DNA from 2 places in the Rossellomorea sp. ABR4_012 genome. Region 2 is predicted to be linked to the other one. Evidence: predicted binding sites of a transcription regulator. Region 2 holds the regulator's gene; the other holds the start of a gene.
The links. Region 2 encodes Rex, which represses fermentation and respiration genes when NADH is low (regulators of the CRP and FNR family bind a similar motif). Its sites were predicted from a motif close to TTGTGAAATATTTCACAA; they were not measured.
Positions count from the first base shown of each region.

Region 1: a site for Rex is predicted at 1,585-1,602, ahead of ACXAFV_RS22415 (cytochrome c oxidase subunit 2A). Genes of this name have one in related genera too.

Region 1 is NZ_JBSWVK010000010.1:16,562-26,129, forward strand. It holds gene ACXAFV_RS22405 (chemotaxis protein CheX) at 25-477, shown strand; gene ACXAFV_RS22410 (SDR family NAD(P)-dependent oxidoreductase) at 529-1,299, opposite strand; gene ACXAFV_RS22415 (cytochrome c oxidase subunit 2A) at 1,719-1,868, shown strand; gene ACXAFV_RS22420 (cytochrome c oxidase subunit II) at 1,889-2,365, shown strand; gene ACXAFV_RS22425 (b(o/a)3-type cytochrome-c oxidase subunit 1) at 2,367-4,016, shown strand; gene ACXAFV_RS22430 (carboxypeptidase M32) at 4,080-5,591, opposite strand; gene ACXAFV_RS22435 (ATP-dependent DNA helicase) at 5,702-7,627, opposite strand; gene ACXAFV_RS22440 (hypothetical protein) at 7,767-7,946, opposite strand; gene ACXAFV_RS22445 (THUMP domain-containing class I SAM-dependent RNA methyltransferase) at 8,033-9,184, opposite strand; RNA gene rnpB (RNase P RNA component class B) at 9,406-9,568, opposite strand, start outside.
Region 2 is NZ_JBSWVK010000001.1:67,326-76,893, reverse strand. It holds rRNA gene ACXAFV_RS00330 (23S ribosomal RNA) at 1-24, shown strand, start outside; rRNA gene rrf (5S ribosomal RNA) at 126-242, shown strand; tRNA gene ACXAFV_RS00320 (tRNA-Met) at 470-543, shown strand; tRNA gene ACXAFV_RS00315 (tRNA-Asp) at 652-728, shown strand; gene tsaE (tRNA (adenosine(37)-N6)-threonylcarbamoyltransferase complex ATPase subunit type 1 TsaE) at 1,275-1,730, shown strand; gene tsaB (tRNA (adenosine(37)-N6)-threonylcarbamoyltransferase complex dimerization subunit type 1 TsaB) at 1,727-2,422, shown strand; gene rimI (ribosomal protein S18-alanine N-acetyltransferase) at 2,447-2,884, shown strand; gene tsaD (tRNA (adenosine(37)-N6)-threonylcarbamoyltransferase complex transferase subunit TsaD) at 2,881-3,897, shown strand; gene ACXAFV_RS00290 (ABC-F family ATP-binding cassette domain-containing protein) at 4,189-6,135, opposite strand; gene ACXAFV_RS00285 (redox-sensing transcriptional repressor Rex) at 6,359-7,036, shown strand; gene ACXAFV_RS00280 (twin-arginine translocase TatA/TatE family subunit) at 7,091-7,264, shown strand; gene tatC (twin-arginine translocase subunit TatC) at 7,280-8,056, shown strand; gene ACXAFV_RS00270 (YdiK family protein) at 8,075-8,281, opposite strand; gene ACXAFV_RS00265 (lysostaphin resistance A-like protein) at 8,278-9,021, opposite strand; gene groES (co-chaperone GroES) at 9,409-9,568, shown strand, end outside.

The sequences.
Region 1 (9,568 bases), on a different contig from region 2:
TGACAAATTTCCGGAGGTTTCGACATGCCCTTAACCAGCAGTATCGCGGATTTAATGAACAACTTTATCACTGCTTTAAAAGGGGTGATTCCGTTAGAAGTAGCCGTTTATGATCCAGTCTCCCTTACGGAGCCATATAACCAGCATGACATTGGTGTATTAATCGGGATGACCGGAGATATTCGTGGCAGATTCGTCATCGACGGAGATCAGGAAGGTTTCCAAGCTCTGGCGGCTTCTATGTTCGGAATGCCTTTAGCAGGTGAAATGCTTGAGTCTTTTGTCGGAGAATTGGGAAATATGATCGTTGGGAACCTCGCGACCTCAATCGCACAAAGCGGGCATGACGTAGATATTACTACACCGACCGTCATCGTGGGAGAATCAAAGCTGTTCGGTTTTCAACAAGCTATACAGCTTCCTTTGACTATCGAGAATGTTGGGGATTTTCTCATTCTCTTAATGATTGAAGCTTGACCGTAAAAAAAGCGGACGATGTATACGACCGCTTTTTTGCATTTTATAAGATCAAAAGCCTTGAATCGTCATGCCCCCATCGACAAACAACGTCTGGCCTGTCACATAATTACCCGCATCCGATGATAAGAACACTGCCGGACCTACCAATTCCTGCAATTCACCAATTCTTTTTAATGGCGTGACCGCTAATATATCATTTACATACTCCTGCTTCTTAAGGAGCTCTTTCGTCAGAGGTGTTTTGAAATACCAAGGCCCTATGCTGTTGACGTTAATATTGTACTCTCCCCATTCAAATGCTAAAACCTTAGTCATCTGGATCATTGCAGCTTTTGTCGCTGCATAAACAACCCCTGTCCGTAGAGCGACATGACCTGCAACAGACGAGATATTGATGATTTTCCCCTTTCCATGCTCTTTCATATGATTTCCGATTTCCTGACTCATCATGAATGCAGATTTCAAATTGGTGTCCATGATCGTTTTCCATTCTTCATCTGTCACTTTAAATGCATTAGACCTGATATTCATTCCTGCGTTATTAATTAATATATCAATTGTCAAACCTTGTTCTTCTATGTATTGAACTGCCTCTTGTATTTCCTCCCTGGATGTTACATCTGTAGGCAATATATAAGCATGACGTCCCAACTCATGTATGCTGGCCGCCGTTTCTTCCAAGTCTGCTCTCGTACGTGACAACAGGACTACATCTGCCCCTGCTTCTGCCAGTCCGATACTTAAAGCCCGTCCTATCCCGCGGCCTGCCCCGGTGATGACGGCTGTTTTATTTTCAAGCGAAAAAGAAGGCAAATACATTTCACTCACTCCAGTCTTTTTTAACTCTTCTATATCTTATCATAATTCCCTCACTTTCCTTTATAACCTTATTCCTTTTTATCTGGTTGAGAATGGACTTGTATAAGAATCTTAGTTTCTGCTATCTCTCCGCAATAGGTACATCTCATTTTCTCGTTATAAATTTGACAGCACTTTACACAGTAATATTTCTCCACATTATCTGCCTCCCGACAACTGATTAATACAGTTTATGAAGCATATTTTACATTGGAACGGGAGAATTCTCCCCTTTTACAACTAACTGTGTGACAAACTTCACATTTATTTCACAATTACCCCTATAAGGTGTGACATTTATCACAGATGGACTACTGCTCTTAGAATTATGATTAGGGTAATCAAGAAGGTCACCTCAAATGGTGAAAGGAGTGAGCATTGTGGCAAATCCTGAATTGAACAAAAAAACTGAAACCAAAGTGGAAGATTCATCTACCCTGAAAGGGACTTTCACTTCCGTATTACTGCTGGGAGGGTTCCTGGTCATTTCATGGATTGGAGTATTTTTACTATTCATTAACCGTTTTTAAGGAAGAAGGAGTGATTGAACATGCACATGCATCGTTATGAAAAATGGTGGTTGACTCTTGGAACCGGCTCTCTTATTATCTTTTTAATTATTTTAGGTATCAGTGCTTTTCATCAAGGTCATCAGCCTCCCAGTGCCAAGGCTTATATTAACCCTGAACAAGTGGATGCGATAGCACCTTTCGATCAGCCCGGACTGAAAAAAGTGGAAGGAAAAGAATGGGATTACGAACTTGTCTTTGTAGCTTCCACATTTTTATATAATCCTGGCGAAGTCGAAGTGCCTAAGGGATCTACGTTGAAAATAATCGCTACGACCAAAGACGTGATTCACGGCTTTGAAGTAGCAGGTACGAACATAAATATGATGCTAGAACCGGGATACATCAGTGAATATACCACTACATTGGATAAGACCGGAGAATTTTTAGTGGTATGCAATGAGTACTGTGGAGTTGGTCATCATACGATGAAATCCATGATTAAGGTGGTGGACTAAAATGTCTGAACGTTTTATCAAAATTGACACGAGAGACGGAAAGCTTGCGATGGCACATATCTATGTAGGATTTATCGCATTGGCACTTGGAGGACTGGCAGGTTTATTACAAGTTTTGGTCCGTTCTGGAAGTTTTACTTTACCTGCAGGAATCGGGTATTATCAAGTACTTACCGTACATGGGGTATTACTTGGGCTTGTATTGACCACATTCTTTATTTTAGGTTTTCAACATGCTGCTATATCAAGAACCTCAGGCACTTATTCAGGTACTTCCCGTCTATTAGGCTGGCTTGGCTTCTGGATAATGCTGCTTGGGACAGCAATGGCAGCTGTGATGATTCTGCTAAACGAAGCGACCGTACTTTATACTTTTTATGCGCCTCTTAAAGCTCATTGGATCTTTTATCTGGGATTGACCTTCGTGGTAGTCGGCAGCTGGTTAGGTGGAGCAGCTATGATCATGAAATATGTACAGTGGCGTAAACAGAACCCTGGCGAATCCAGTCCACTCCTGACATTCATGGCTATTATCAATATGGTTCTATGGATCGTTGCTACTTTAGGAGTGGCAGGAACCGTTTTATTCCAGCTCCTCCCATGGTCTCTGGGCCTGGTTGAAAGAGTTGACGTCCTTATCAGCAGGACTTTATTCTGGTATTTCGGCCATCCACTTGTTTATTTCTGGTTATTGCCGGCCTATATGGCATGGTATGTCATCATTCCGAAGATCATCGGAGGAAAGATTTTCTCTGATTCACTTGCAAGATTATCATTTGTGTTGTTTCTTTTATTCTCTATACCTGTCGGCTTTCACCATCAGCTGGTAGAACCGGGAATTGATGCTTTTTGGAAGTTTTTACAAGTCGTTCTCACATTTATGGTTGTCATACCTTCCTTAATGACTGCATTCTCCTTATTTGCTACCTTTGAAATGTATGGACGCTCAAAAGGCGGCTATGGATTATTCGGCTGGTTCAAGAAGCTCCCTTGGGGAGATGCCAGATTTACGGTGCCATTTATAGGTATGGTTGCATTTATCCCTGCAGGTGCTGGCGGATTGATCAATGCTTCCAATCAGATGAACCAGGTCGTCCACAATACCATCTGGGTTACCGGCCACTTTCACTTGACACTGGCAACCTCAGTGGTGTTAACGTTCTTTGGGATTTCTTATTGGCTTGTCCCTCACTTGACAGGTCGGGTCTTGACGAAAGCAATGAATAAAATGGCCATCGTTCAGGCCATCGTATGGTCAGTCGGAATGGGTATCATGTCCGGCGCAATGCATGCAGTAGGTTTATTAGGTGCACCAAGACGTTCTTCCTTCTCTACTTATGGGGATGCACCACAGGCACTTGACTGGATTCCTTATCAGGTTGCACAAGCGATCGGAGGTACGATTCTCTTTATCGGAATCATTCTCGTCATATACATCTTCATTAACCTGGCATTCTTTGCACCGAAGGGAGAAGAGGAGTTCCCAATTGGTGAAGTAGCAGACGGTGCAGAAAAAACACCGATGGTTCTTGAAAATTGGAAAATCTGGCTCACAGTCCTTGCTGCTCTCATCCTTGTAGCGTATACAGTTCCATTTATGGATATGTTCCAGAATGGTCCTCCGCCTTCAAAAGGATTCAGAGTCTGGTAAAATCAAAAGATAAGCTCATAAAACAGACCGCTTCTATAATACAGAAGCGGTCTTTCATTATTATTAAAGTGAATATACTTCCGAATACTTTTCAATTAAATAATCTGCCAGATGGGAAGCATTCAACCCTTCCCCTGTCACCTCATTAAGGATTTCCAGCGGCTTCTTCATTTTGCCCCATTGATGCACATGGTCTGTCAACCATTCTTTAATAAGGGTAAGATCGCCTTTTTCCAGAAGGTCATCAAAATCAGGAATATCTTTTTCCATCGCTTTTCTGAATTGGGCCGCATACATATATCCAAGTGCATATGAAGGGAAGTACCCGAAGCTGCCTCCTGCCCAATGAACATCCTGAAGGACTCCTTCACCATTATGAGAAGGTTTGATCCCAAGGTATTCTTCATACTTTTGATCCCAGATCTGAGGCAGATCCTTCACCTCGATTTCATCGTTGAACAAACCTTTTTCAATTTCGTAGCGAATGATGATATGTAACGCATAGGTTAGTTCATCTGCTTCAATCCTTATCAATGACGGCTTTGATTCATTGATCGCTTTGTAGAATTGGTGAATATCCACTGAGTCGAACTGTCCGTCAGCATGTTGTTTAAGCAGTTCATAATTTTGTTTCCAAAAAGAATAATTTCTTCCTACAAAATTTTCATAAAACAAAGACTGTGATTCGTGAATTCCCATTGACGTTCCTGAGCATAAAGGAGTACCGATCAATTTTTTCGAGATGTTCTGTTCATATAGGGCATGTCCCCCTTCGTGAATCGTCCCGAATACAGCCGTTCTCCAATCACTTTCATCGTACTTGGTTGTTACCCTTACATCCCCCGGATTTAATCCGATTGCAAATGGATGAACGGTTTCATCCAGTCTTCCCGAGTTGAAATCATATCCCATTTGCTCCAGGATTTTTAAACTGAATTCCTTTTGTTTCTCTTTTGAGAAGTGTTCGAAAAGAAAATCAGTATGCGGTTTGTTTTCAGATTCTGAAATTTTATGTACTAACGGTACGATCTTGTCTCTCAATTCACCGAATACCTTGTCCAGAACTTCTACCGTTACACCCGGTTCATACATATCCAGAAGAGTATCATATTTATTCTTTTCATAACCCCAATAATCTATGAATCGCTTCGTATAGGATACGAGTTGTTCCAAATAAGGCTGAAACATTTCAAAATCCGCTTTGGACTTTGCGTCTTCCCAAACATTTTCTGCTTTGGATTGCAAAACAACGTATTCCCTGTATTCAGAAGCCGGGATTTTTTTATTCCGGTCGTATTCCTTCTGGCATTCTTCAAGTAATTTTTGCGTCAGTTCATCAAGCTGATCTTTCTCTGGCGAAAGCTTCGCAAGGTAAGCCGCCATTTCATTGGAAGTGGACATCGCAAATAATTCGGATGACAGCATTCCGATAACTTCTGAGCGCTGTTCCACTCCATTTTTGGGAGCACCTGTCCTTAAATCCCAGAACATCAATCCAAGTGCTTCATTATACCCTGTCATTTTTTTGGCATAATCTAGAAAATTGTCTTTCATTTCTACTAATTCTTCTCTCATCTATAAGCCCCCTTAATAAACATCCCCTCTATTTTATCATATTTTTCTGACAAATACTTCTATAAAGAATCATAAAAAAAGAGCCGCCTTTATGGACGGCTCTCATCAGCTCAGACCTTCATCGTATCCACTTGGACAGGAAGAATTGATTTAACAAGTTTACTATATGAAGACTCTTGTTCATTTAATAATATATGGATCTTGCCGTGATCTTCACTTGTCCGGATCAAACGTCCGATTCCCTGTCTCATACGAAGAAGCATGTATGGAATATCCACTTCTTCCTCAGAGTTCCCGGCATGCTTTCGTTTTGCATCGAAAACAGGGTCTTTAGGAGGGAAGGGAAGCGATGCGATCACTACCTGTGTAAGGGATTCCCCTGGTACATCAAGGCCCTCCCATAAATGGTAAGAGCATAATACTGACGTGTGGTCATCCTGAAATTCTTCAACTGTATAACTGATTTCTTTGTCCCCTTCAAAGATTACCTTCCATTCTTGATTGGAATTGCTTAGATAAAAGTCCCTGAACTCGTTCATTTCTTCCTTTGATGAGAATAATAAAAGAGACTTCCCTTTATTTTGTTTCAATTGCTCCCATGCATATCGGAATTTCACTTCATTTCCGGAAAGGTTTTCAGGTACAAACACTTTCATCATTTCATCGTAATCGTATGGGGACTCAACCGAGAATTTTTCGAATTTTTCAATTCCGAGTGACTGTGCAACGTATGAAAAATCACGATTATATGATAACGTAGCAGATGAAAAGATGAAAGGAATATTTTGGGAGAACACTTTCGTTCGTAGTATTTCTTCCACCAGTCTCGGCATGACGACGAATGTATGCTCGTCCTCCGAAGCCTCGAGCCAGTATATTCCTTTTTCATCTTCAAGGAATAGCTTTATCGAATACTGAATCTGTTCCAGATATTCCTCAACTACCTTTAATAAATAATCATCCATTACATACATTTCCGATTCGAACACAAGTTCATTCAAAAGATTTTCAATGCTGTCCGTTAAAAGCCTTCCCTGTTCCAATACCTCAGAAGAACGAGTGATATATTGGCGAACCGTACCGCTTTCAGACCTCGCTTCTTTCTCTAATAACTCAAACCATTTTTCATTCGCGAGCATAATATCTTCAATCTGATATAGTGTCGTTTCCCTCATGTCAGATGCGGACAATCTTTCAAGCAGGCCTTCCAACGTTTCCATTCTCATGCGATAGGTCATCGCCTTCTGGGAGGCAAACTCCAATAAATGCCCTTCGTCAAAAACGACCGAACTTGCTTCCGGTAACAGCGGCAGCTGTCCTTCCCTTTTACGGGAGTCCTTCGTCCAAATATGTTCCATATAAAAGTCATGGGAACAAACAATCAGGTCAGCAGAGTTTCTATAATATTCTCTATTAAGAGTTTGTCCGCACCGGTGGCGGTAGACGCATGACATGCAATCCTGCATTGAATCCCAGCCGATTTCAGTCCATTCATCATCTGGCAAACCAGCGTACTCCTTGCGATCACCATAGTGGGTGAATTTGTTCATTGAATTGGTTTCGTGGACGAAAGCGGGCAGCCCCTCCCAAATTTCATGGAAGGTTTCGTTCATCGGCAGATTTTCCTCCAGCTTTTTAATACAAAGATATTGTTCTCTTGATTTAGCTAATCTGACATCTATATTCAATTCAAGTGCCTGCTCAAGCTTTTGGATGTCACCGTCTTTTTTCACAAGTTGTTCAATCAGTGTTTCATCTGCACATGCGATGATGGCAGGCTTGCCTGTATACCGGGCGTAGGACAATGCATACAATAGATAAACCAGTGTCTTACCTGTACCCACACCGGCTTCTGCAAACATGACTTGTTTCTGTTTGTACGCCTGGTTTAATTGAAACGCCATAAATACTTGCTCATCACGAAGATCGAACCCCTTTTCGGGTAAGATATCGTAAAATACATCTCCGACCCAATCTGAAAGTGCTTCGTAAAAGGATTGATCTTTCGATAAATTAAAGGGTAATTTCCTTTTCATATTGACCTCCTGCATCCCGCTGTACTATAAATCTATAAATTAGAAAATAATCACTATTCCAGAACCCAAATATCCGGACAAAAAAAAGAAACACTTCATACAAAGGGGATATTGCCATTTGTATGGAGTGTCCCTGGTTTTAATCGTAAATTCTATTTTGTCTAAGCAGTTCGTATTGAAATGCTTTATTTAGATTGACCTTTGCATTCATCAAGGTTTCATGTATGGTTTTAGTGCCATCATCATCCATGGAAATGGATGATAAGGAACCTTCCAATGCCTGATAAATTTTTTGATAATCCGTTAGAGAATGTTCCATCCCCTATTCACTCCCCTAAAAATGATAGCACTATTATACGCAGGGAGAGATGGAAATATTCTATTTCTCATTTATATTGTTGCTGTTTATGATTCATTCTTATCTTTCCTCGGAGGGCGAGGTCCCCAATATTGATAGTAATCCGTCCGGATGAAGCCGTTAAAGAGCTTCCGCTTCTTCGTGGCAGGTTTACCGTAAAACTGTTCAAAATCTTCATGTGAAGTCAGCATATATACAGACCAGGTATCAAGTTTTTCGAATGCCTGTCCCATATCTTTATACATCTTTTCAACCTCTGGTCTTTCCCCCAGTCTTTCTCCATAAGGAGGATTACCAACGACTACTCCGTACTCAAGGTCCGTAACAAAATCTTTCACTTGCATCTGTTTGAATTTCACCAGGTCTCCCAGTCCTGCCTCCAGCGCATTTTCTTTCGAAACATTCACCATCCTGTGGTCGATATCAGTTCCGATTATCTCAAGCGGCTGGTCATAATTCGCGAGATCTTCGGCTTCCATACGGGTTTTATCCCAGATATCATCTGAAATGAAGGACCAGTTTTCTGATAAAAATTCCCGATTGAAACCAGGAGCGATGTTTTGTCCAATGAGGGCTGCTTCAATGGGTATCGTACCCGAACCGCAGAAAGGATCGAGGAAAGGGCGTTCCGGATTCCAAGTTGTCAATTTAATAAGTGCTGCAGCAAGTGTCTCTTTAAGAGGAGCCTCACCCTGGCCGATTCTGTAACCCCTTTTGTGTAGGCCCTGCCCGCTTGTATCCAATGTAATGCTGGCTGTGTCTTTATGAAGGGCAACTTCAATTTTATACAGCGGGCCTGTTTCATCCAGCCAAGATGTGCGCTTATACGCTTTCCTTAATTTTTCTACAATGGCTTTCTTCACGATTGCCTGACAATCAGGAACGCTGTAAAGCTTTGATTTGACAGACTTCCCTTGAACAGGAAATTCAGCATCTTCCGGCAAGTAACTTTCCCAGGGAAGTTTTTTGGTGTTTTCAAACAGCTCATCAAAGGAATAAGCCTTGAATTCCCCTACCAGTATTTTGATCCGGTCAGCAGTACGAAGCCACATATTCGCTCTCGCAATTGCCGTTTCGTCTCCTTTGAAAATGACTTTTCCATTTTCCACTTCGCATTCATATCCCAAGTCCTTCACTTCTCTTGCTACAATTGCCTCCAGCCCCATAGCAGCAGTCGCAATTAATGTATATGTACCCATCTAATGCACCTCGTCCGTCTTTATTCTCTATATTATTATGGTCAATTTCATGTGAAAAATAGGCCGCCTTCTTTAATAGTGCTGTTTCCGTTTTTTATTCGAAAGAGCCATATGTAAAAACAAAAAATAAAAAGGACTGATACCAAAGGTAATGTATTACCTGAATGTATCAGTCACTTGGGTTTGTAGTCAAAAAATGATTGTCTTCTCCAGAAATAGCGCTCTGTAAGCCATGTTTTGTTCCTTTGTACTGCAAGCGACTTTTCATCTCGTACTCAGGTGGTAATCATCTATCTACAAAGGAAATACCTTTGTCCCTTTCTTCGTTCGTTTCCTCCGAAAGGGTTCCCCTACCAAATTTGGGTTTCTCGCTCGTGGGGTTTA
Region 2 (9,568 bases):
CTAATCGATCGAGGACTTAACCACAAAGAGTCATTTTTAAATGAACACATTGGTCGATACTCGACTTTCTTGACATCAATCCTTTATCTAGTTTTGAAGGAACAAACCCTTCAATTGAATATTCGTCTGGTGATTATGGCGAAGAGGTCACACCCGTTCCCATGCCGAACACGGAAGTTAAGCTCTTCAGCGCCGATGGTAGTTGGGGGCTCTCCCCCTGTGAGAGTAGGACGTCGCCAGGCGGATATGAGATTTTTTTTGCACAATCTAACATCGATAACATATATTGTGGTATACTCTATATATTATCAATCTTATCGTCGCGGGGTGGAGCACGTCCGAATAATCTTCGGAGGATAACCATCAGCGCACCGACTGAGCAGCAGCTTGAATAAGCTTTCTGAAGTCGGGGTGGTCATAACGAATAAAAAATCGTTATCGATCAATTAATATGAATCATTTTTATCGTCGCGGGGTGGAGCAGTTCGGTAGCTCGTCGGGCTCATAACCCGAAGGTCGCAGGTTCAAATCCTGTCCCCGCAATACCATTTTTGCAAAGTGAATCATTCAAAATTTATTCGCAGAAGCGAGTTAATGAAAGATATTTTGCTGACGCAAATGGACAGTTATTTTGCTTACGCAAAAAACTTTGGTCTGGTAGTTCAGTTGGTTAGAATGCCTGCCTGTCACGCAGGAGGTCGCGGGTTCGAGTCCCGTCCAGACCGCCATTACTTTACACGTAAACGAAACTTTTGTTTCGTTTTTTTATTTTGTCTTAAAGAGCTGTGTTCATGAGTGGCGAGGTACAGGTTTCAGGGGCTGCTTAATTAGAATAAGTATTAAAAGATCATAAAATCTTAAATAGGATCATAATTCTGAAAATAGGATCATAAAATTCCAGAGAGGATCATAAATCTTGAAACAGGATCATAAATCTCAAAAAAAGATCATAAATCCTGAAATGGGATCATAAAAAACCTGAGATCCGATCATAACCGTTTTTCTCCCCATAGAAATATCCCCACACTAACAAAAAGTGTCACTCTTTTAACATCACCAACTCATATCCGCATAAAATTCGAATTAAAATAGCGCTTTTCCATCCACATTTTATACGTAATCCACAGAAATCGCAGAAAATGTCCCTTTTTCCTGACTTCCTTACGCCTGCACTTTACTCAAATACCCCAAAAAGGGTAAACTACATATATACATTGTCCCTTAGGTGCTATCCTAAGGGTTTTTTATACTCTACTTAAGTTGAGGAGATAAATATGGATCAGTTTGAAATGATAACGAAGACTCCTGAGGAGACGGGCGCATTTGCTGAGAGATTGGCAAATTACCTTCAGGCTGGAGATGTGGTAACATTAGAGGGTGATTTAGGGGCCGGGAAGACGACATTTACGAAGGGTCTTGCGAAGGGGCTTGGAGTGAAGAAGACGGTGAACAGCCCTACGTTTACGATTATAAAAGAATATAAGGGGCGTCTGCCTTTTTATCATATGGATGTGTATCGCTTGGATGATTCCTTCGAAGACTTGGGATTTGATGAGTATTTTGAAGGTGAGGGAGTGACAGTTGTCGAGTGGGCCCACTTGATAGAGGACCAGCTTCCAAATGAATTATTGAGCCTGTCGATTTACAGAGAAGGCGATACGACCCGGAGGATTGTGCTAAAGCCTTACGGGGAAAGGTATAATGAGTTATGTAAGGAGATTGTTTCATGAAAATATTATCGATTGATACCTCCAATTATCCGCTCGGGATTGCGTTAATTGAAGAGGGGAAAGTGATTGGTGAATATATCACATATCTTAAAAAGAATCATTCTGTACGGGCGATGCCGGCAATTGAGCAGCTTCTGAAAGACTGTGAGGTCGATGCGAAAGAGTTGACCAAGATTGTGGTGGCCAATGGTCCTGGTTCCTATACAGGTGTCCGCATCGGCGTGACGCTGGCTAAGACGCTCGCATGGTCGTTGAATATTCCCCTTATCCCCGTATCGAGCTTGGCGGTACTTGCTGCATCGGGGAGGAATTTTAACGGTTATATCGCTCCGATATTCGATGCGAGAAGGGGCCAGGTGTATACGGGATTGTATAAGTTTGATGGTGACCGTATTATTCAGGTGGAAGAGGACCGGAATATTTTACTGACAGACTGGGCGAATAAGCTTAAAGAGTATGACGGTGAAGTATTATTTATCGGAAATGATGTAAGCATTCATCAGGAAACGATAAAAGAAGTGCTGGGAGATCAGGCAAGGGTTGCTCCTTTTGTTAGTAACAATCCCAGACCATCCGAGCTTGCTTTCATAGGGAAGGACTTACAATATAATAAGGCTCATGAAGTCGTACCTAATTATATTCGCTTGGCCGAGGCGGAAGTGAAGTGGTTAGAGTCTCAAAAAAACTCTTAAATGAGAAGAAGGATCGTTTGAAATATGGAAATTCGGTTTATGACGGTTGATGATTTGGATGCTGTGATGGAGATTGAACATCGTTCGTTCAGTATTCCCTGGAGCCGGGAGGCCTTTTACAACGAAATTGAACAGAATCACTTGTCTACTTATCTCGTTGTGGAAGACGGAGAGCGAGTGGCTGGTTATTGCGGTGTGTGGCTTGTGGTCGATGAAGCGCATATCACCAATGTGGCAGTGCTTCCTGATTACAGGGGGCAGGGTCTCGGTGAAGCCCTTATGCTGAAAATCATGGAGATTTCAAAAAAGGTGGGTGCTCGTGTGATGACACTCGAAGTCAGGGTGAGCAATAAGGCTGCGCAGGGCTTATATAGAAAGATGGGTTTTCAGGACGGCGGAATAAGGAAACGGTATTATTCAGATAATCAAGAAGATGCTTTAGTGATGTGGGTGAATTTATGATAAAAGATACGTATGTGTTAGGAATAGAAACCAGTTGTGATGAAACAGCAGTGGCCATCATTAAAAATGGTACGGAGATTGTGACGAATATTGTTTCTTCTCAAATTGAAAGTCATAAGCGTTTTGGCGGTGTGGTCCCGGAAATTGCTTCTCGTCACCACGTAGAGCAAGTGACATTTGTTTTGGAAGAGGCATTGGAACAGGCAGACATGACAATGGAAGAGATCGATTGTATTGCGGTGACGGAAGGTCCGGGGTTAGTGGGCGCGCTTCTAATCGGTGTAAATGCTGCGAAGGCTCTTGCGTTTGCTCATAATAAACCTTTAGTAGGCGTTCATCATATTGCCGGCCATATCTATGCGAATCGTCTGGTAAAAGAAATGAAGTTTCCTTTGCTGTCATTGGTTGTTTCAGGCGGCCACACGGAGCTTGTTCTGATGAAGGAGCATGGTTCCTTTGAGGTCATTGGGGAAACACGGGATGATGCTGCAGGTGAAGCATATGATAAGGTAGCGAGAACGTTGAATCTTCCTTATCCGGGAGGTCCTCATATCGATCGGCTGGCTCATGAAGGTGAGCCGACGCTGGACCTTCCAAGGGCCTGGCTCGAGGAAGGTTCATATGATTTCAGCTTCAGCGGTTTGAAATCAGCAGTTATCAACACGCTCCACAATGCAAAGCAAAAAGGCAAAACGATTTATCCACAAGATCTTGCCGCAAGCTTTCAGGCGAGTGTAATCGATGTGTTAGTAACTAAAACGGTAAGAGCAGTTAAAGAATATCATGTGGAACAATTGTTATTAGCCGGGGGAGTGGCCGCCAATAAAGGCTTGCGTGCTGCTTTGGAAGAAGCGTTCAAGGAATTGGAGACAGAACTGATCATCCCTCCATTGTCCCTTTGTACAGATAATGCAGCGATGATTGCTGCTGCAGGAACGATTTTGTTTGAACAGGGTAAAAGAGGAGACATGGCCATGAATGCTCATCCCGGATTGGATATTGAGAATTTTTAATGAGTAAAAGCTTCGAAAAGGGTTAAGTTTTAACCTTTTCGAAGCTTTTTTAGTAGTAGAACATATGTTTTATCAACAGTCTGTGGATAAGTTGTTAATAACTATTGAATAGATGTGAACACCCTGTGAAAAAAGTATGGGTAATTCAGTGGTGCAATGTGCATAACTGTGAGTTAATCTGTGGATAATGTGGAAAACTCTTGTGAATAACGTTTAATCAACATTTGGACTGTGGATATTGATGTGGAATAAGAAAGGTTTGGATAACGGGGTGTCATCCAAACCTGTGGATTACTGTTCTTCTTGGAGAAGTTCCTCTAATTCTGTCCATTCTTCCAACAGTTTATCGAGTTCTTCTTTGGAAGTATTGAGTTTGTCATTGATCTCTTGGACCTTTTCATGATCCTGGAAGATGTCAGGATCACAAAGCAGTTCTTCCTGTTCTTCGATGACAGCCTCAAGAGCTTCCATTTGAGCTTCAATTTCTTCCACTCTTCTTTTACGCTGGCGCTCAAGCTTTTTCGCTTCTTTATCAATCTTATGGTTTTGTTTCTGCGGAGTGGCCGAGCCGGATGCAGGCTGTCCTTTTTCTGTCTGCTCCAGGGCGGCCAGTTCTTCTTGCTGCCGCAGCTTTTCCATATAATAATTATAGTCTCCAAGATATTCAGTTGAACCATTTTTAGATAGTTCAAGCACTTTGGTTGCGATTCTGTTGATAAAATAACGATCGTGGGACACAAACAAAATGGTGCCTGGATAATCGATGAGTGCATTTTCGAGCACTTCTTTGCTGTCTAGATCCAAGTGATTCGTCGGCTCATCAAGAATGAGGACATTCCCTTTTTCCATCATCAGTTTTGAAAGGGCGAGCCTCGCTTTCTCGCCTCCACTTAAAGTGGAAACCGGCTTCAGCACGTCTTCTCCTGAGAAGAGGAAGTTGCCGAGGACGGTCCGGATTTCCTTCTCGTTTTTCATCGGGTATTCATCCCATAGTTCATTGAGGACGGTTTTGTTTGATGAAAGCTCGGCCTGCTCCTGATCATAGTAGCTGATAGATACATTCGAACCAAACTTAAAATCGCCGGATAAAGGCTTAAGCTTATCCACAAGCGTCTTAAGCAAGGTTGATTTTCCGATACCATTCGGACCGACGAGTGCAATGCTGTCACCTTTTTTTACGGAAAAATCGATATGGCTGGAGATTTTTTCATCCTTTTCATAACCGATTGAAAGGTCGTTTACTTTCAGCACATCATTTCCGCTTTGTCGATCGATCTGGAATGCGAAGGTGGCGGATTTCTCATCGCCGAGCGGCCTGTCCATCAGTTCCATGCGCTCCAGTTTTTTTCGGCGGCTCTGCGCCATTTTTGTCGTGGAGGCACGGGCGATGTTCCGCTGAATGAAGTCTTCAAGCTTTGCAACTTCCTGCTGCTGGCGTTCATAGAGTTTTACATCTTTCTCATAGTCTTCTGCTTTTTGCTGAAGGTATTTACTGTAGTTCCCTATGAATTTCTTGCTCCGTTTACGGGAGATTTCATACACTTGATTGACGACGCTGTCCAAGAAATAACGGTCATGGGAAACGATCAGTACGGCGCCTTCATAGCTTTGCAGGTATGTTTCAAGCCAGGATAGGGTCTCGATATCAAGGTGGTTGGTCGGCTCATCAAGGATTAGAATATCTGGCTTCGTCAAGAGGAGCTTACCCAGTGCCAGGCGGGTTTTCTGACCGCCGCTTAACGTGGAGATTTTCGTCTCATAGTCAAAATCAGCGAAGTTCAGCCCGTGTAGAACGGACCGGATGTCTGCTTCGTATTGGTAGCCTCCGGATTCTTTGAAGCTTACCTGAAGTTGATCGTATTCTTTTAAAACACGCTGATAGATATCCTCATTTTCGTAGACAGACGGGTCGGCCATCTGTTTTTCGAGAACACGCAGCTGCTTTTCCTGTGCCTGGAGTCCTTCAAAAACGGTCAGCATTTCTGCCCAGATGGATAAATCGGATTCCAGTCCGGTGTTTTGGGCCAGGTAGCCGATCGATACGCCTTTAGGCTTTGTGATTTCCCCGGCATCATGCGATAACTGGCCGGCGATTATTTTTAAAAGAGTAGATTTTCCCGCGCCGTTGCGGCCAACGAGTGCGACTCTGTCTCTTGTCTGTATTTCGAGTTTGATGTTCGATAATATATTATCTGCACCAAAGTTTTTGCTAAGTTGATTCACTTGTAGTAGAATCATGACGTTTCACCTCTATTTCATAGTGCTAGTGTACCGTATTTGAGAGGAAAACGGCAATGATACATGTCTATGAATGACTATTAATCTTCACACATATAGGATAGAATATAGTGTATGATGGGTATGAGACGAGAAAAAAATGTTATCTGTTATTTTTGGAAGCGTTCACAGGTTCGTTGGTGACCAAAGTAACGGGCTTTGAATAGATGTGGGGGAATGCAATATGAATCAGGATACAACGAAAATTCCACAGGCAACGGCTAAGCGGCTGCCGCTTTATTACCGTTTTATCAAGAATTTATACTCATCTGGCAAGCAGAGGGTGTCATCGAAGGAATTAAGTGAAGCAGTGAAGGTTGATTCGGCCACGATCCGCAGGGACTTTTCATATTTCGGTGCACTAGGGAAAAAGGGTTATGGTTATAATGTTAACTATCTTCTCTCTTTTTTCAGAAAGACGCTGGATCAGGATGCATTGACTAAGGTAGTGCTGATTGGTGTCGGAAATCTGGGAACTGCCTTTCTTAATTATAATTTTATAAAAAACAATAATACGAAGATTGAAATGGCATTCGAAGTGGATGAGTCAAAAGTGGGTACTCAGGTCGGCGATGTACCGGTATTTCACCTGGATGACCTGGAGGAAAAGCTTGAGGATCAGAATATTGAAGTGGCAATCCTGACGGTGCCGGCTTCTTCTGCTCAAAACATCACAGACAGATTGGTCTCTTCTAAGATCAAGGGAATCCTCAACTTTACGCCTGCGAGGCTGACGGTACCTGATCATATCCGGGTCCATCATATTGATTTGGCAGTAGAATTGCAATCACTGGTTTACTTTTTAAAGCATTACTCGGAAGATGACACGGAAATGTCACAAGATGGAATTATAACGGAATAGAAAATTCTGTTGCTTTACGTTATGATAGAAGAGTACAAGAGGAGGTGTCTCATTATGCCAGTAGGTCCAGGTAGCCTCATAATCATTTTAATTGTCGCTTTACTAGTTTTCGGCCCAAAGAAATTGCCTGAATTAGGGAAAGCTTTCGGTAATACATTACGTGAGTTTAAAAACGCAACAAAAGGCTTAGCAGATGACGACGACGATAAAAACAAAAGTGCTAAGTAGAGTAGGATGAATGCCATGAGTCAAAGTCAAAAAGACATGACAATGTATGAACATATAGGAGAATTGCAAAAACGACTCATGATTGTAGTCGTTTTCTTCTTGTTAGCGTTTGTAGCAAGCTTCTTTCTCGCCGAACCGCTGATTCGTTATCTGCAGCATGCAGACGAAGCCAAAGAGCTGACGATGAATGCATTTCGTCTGACAGACCCGCTTAAGATCTATATGGAAATGATGGTATTCATTTCGCTGATCCTCACTGCACCGCTCATTTTATTTCAGGTCTGGTCATTTATAAGCCCAGGCTTATATGAAACGGAGCGTAAAGTGACCCTTAGCTATATTCCTATCTCACTGTTGTTATTTCTAGGCGGACTATCTTTTGCTTACTTCATTCTATTTCCATATGTCGTGGAATTCATGATGACGTTGTCTGATAGTCTTGAAATTCAACAAGTCATAGGGATAAATGAATACTTTCATTTCTTGTTTCAACTAACTATTCCATTCGGTCTATTATTCCAGCTGCCTGTCGCGATGTTGTTCTTAACGAGATTGGGAATCATCACCCCGATGATGATGGCAAAAGTACGTAAGGTTGCTTACTTTATTTTGCTGGTCATCGCAGCCTTCATCACTCCACCGGACATCGTTTCACACTTGATGGTGACCGTACCTTTATTCATCCTCTACGAAATCAGTATCTGGATTTCGAAGATCGGCTATAAAAAGGTGCTCGAAGCGGAACAGAAGCTTGAGATGGAACAATATGAAGAAGATATAAATAAGGATTGATCCCTGTGGGACCAATCCTTATTTTTTATTATTGAGTTGTTTCCTGATTTTGAAATGAATCATGATCATTCTGAGCCCCGATCCGAAATCAAGGGTGGCCAGAAAAACGAGCATATAAGTGAAAAATCCCCAACCATCATCTCTTACATTCTGGATTGCAAAGTATGTGAAAAGTATTCCGAGCAGGAGATAGATCACTCCGGAGAAAAGCGGTGATCTTCTCATAAAAATAATCCTCCAATAAATCCTTGAATTTGTTCAGCTTCTTTCATGATCTTTTGAATTTCGTCCTTATAGATAGATTGTATTAGAACGACAGATGTATTCATCGCCACATGAGCAAAAATTGGCACGAGTATTCTCTTCGTTTTTACATATAGAAAAGCGAATGTAAAGCCCATTGCCGAATACAGGATCACATGCTCCGGTTCAAAGTGGGCAAGGGCGAAAATGATGGAACTTACCAGCGCCGCAAAGAAGAAATTCATCTTTTCATAAAGGACACCGAAGATGATCTTCCTGAATACGATTTCTTCCAGGATAGGTCCGATCACAGCTGCGACGAGCATCGTCAATGGAACCTTCTCGATGATCCCGATGATCATCTGTGTATTTTCAGAGCCCATTTCGATTCCCAGTGCATATTCAATCTGGATCGCAATCGACTGTGCAAAGAACGCGATGAATATCCCTGCAACCGCCCAGCCGATGGAGCTTCCGGCATTGAGGGGGGCACTTCGTTCAAGATTCGTGCTTGTTTCGCTTTTTCTGAGAATGGCCCACACTACGATTAGTGTCAGCGTAAAGCTGATCATGAGCCAATATCCCGGAACAAGCTGTTTCACTTGATCTGCAGGCTCACCAAGTACATCAGTCCCGATTTTATAAAGAAGCGGAACTCCGATAATACTCGATAGCTGCATCACAATATACGCGATCAATATATATCCAAAATGTTTTTTCAACGTTTCGTCTCCTTTAACCGTCATCTTGTTCAATTCTACTAAGAAATCGGGGAGTGTTCAAATAGAAGGGGTGTTGTCATATTTATTTCACATTTTCGAACGATGATACGTCATTTCTATTTTAAAACCATACCTTGACTCTACGCGGAAAGTGAGCGCATGCAGTCGAAATCAACGGGCCACAATTAGAGCAGAATCAGGAATACAAAGACAAACCCGGACATAGGATAGAGAGGTGTGAAAAAAGGAGGAAAATGACGAAAAAAATTTTAAGCAGGACTCTTGCAAAATGAAAACGAATTAATTATTATAATAATTGTGTTAGCACTCACAGTGAACGAGTGCTAATAAAAAACTATTTACATAATTTCAAGGAGGTTGTTTCACTTGTTAAAACCACTAGGTGATCGCGTCGTTATCGAGCTAGTCGAATCAGAAGAAAAAACAGCAAGCGGTATCGTTCTTCCGGATTCCGCAAAGGAAAAGCCGCAGGAAGGTAAAGTTGTTGCTGTAGGTACAGGTCGCGTTCTTGACAGCGGTGAGCGCG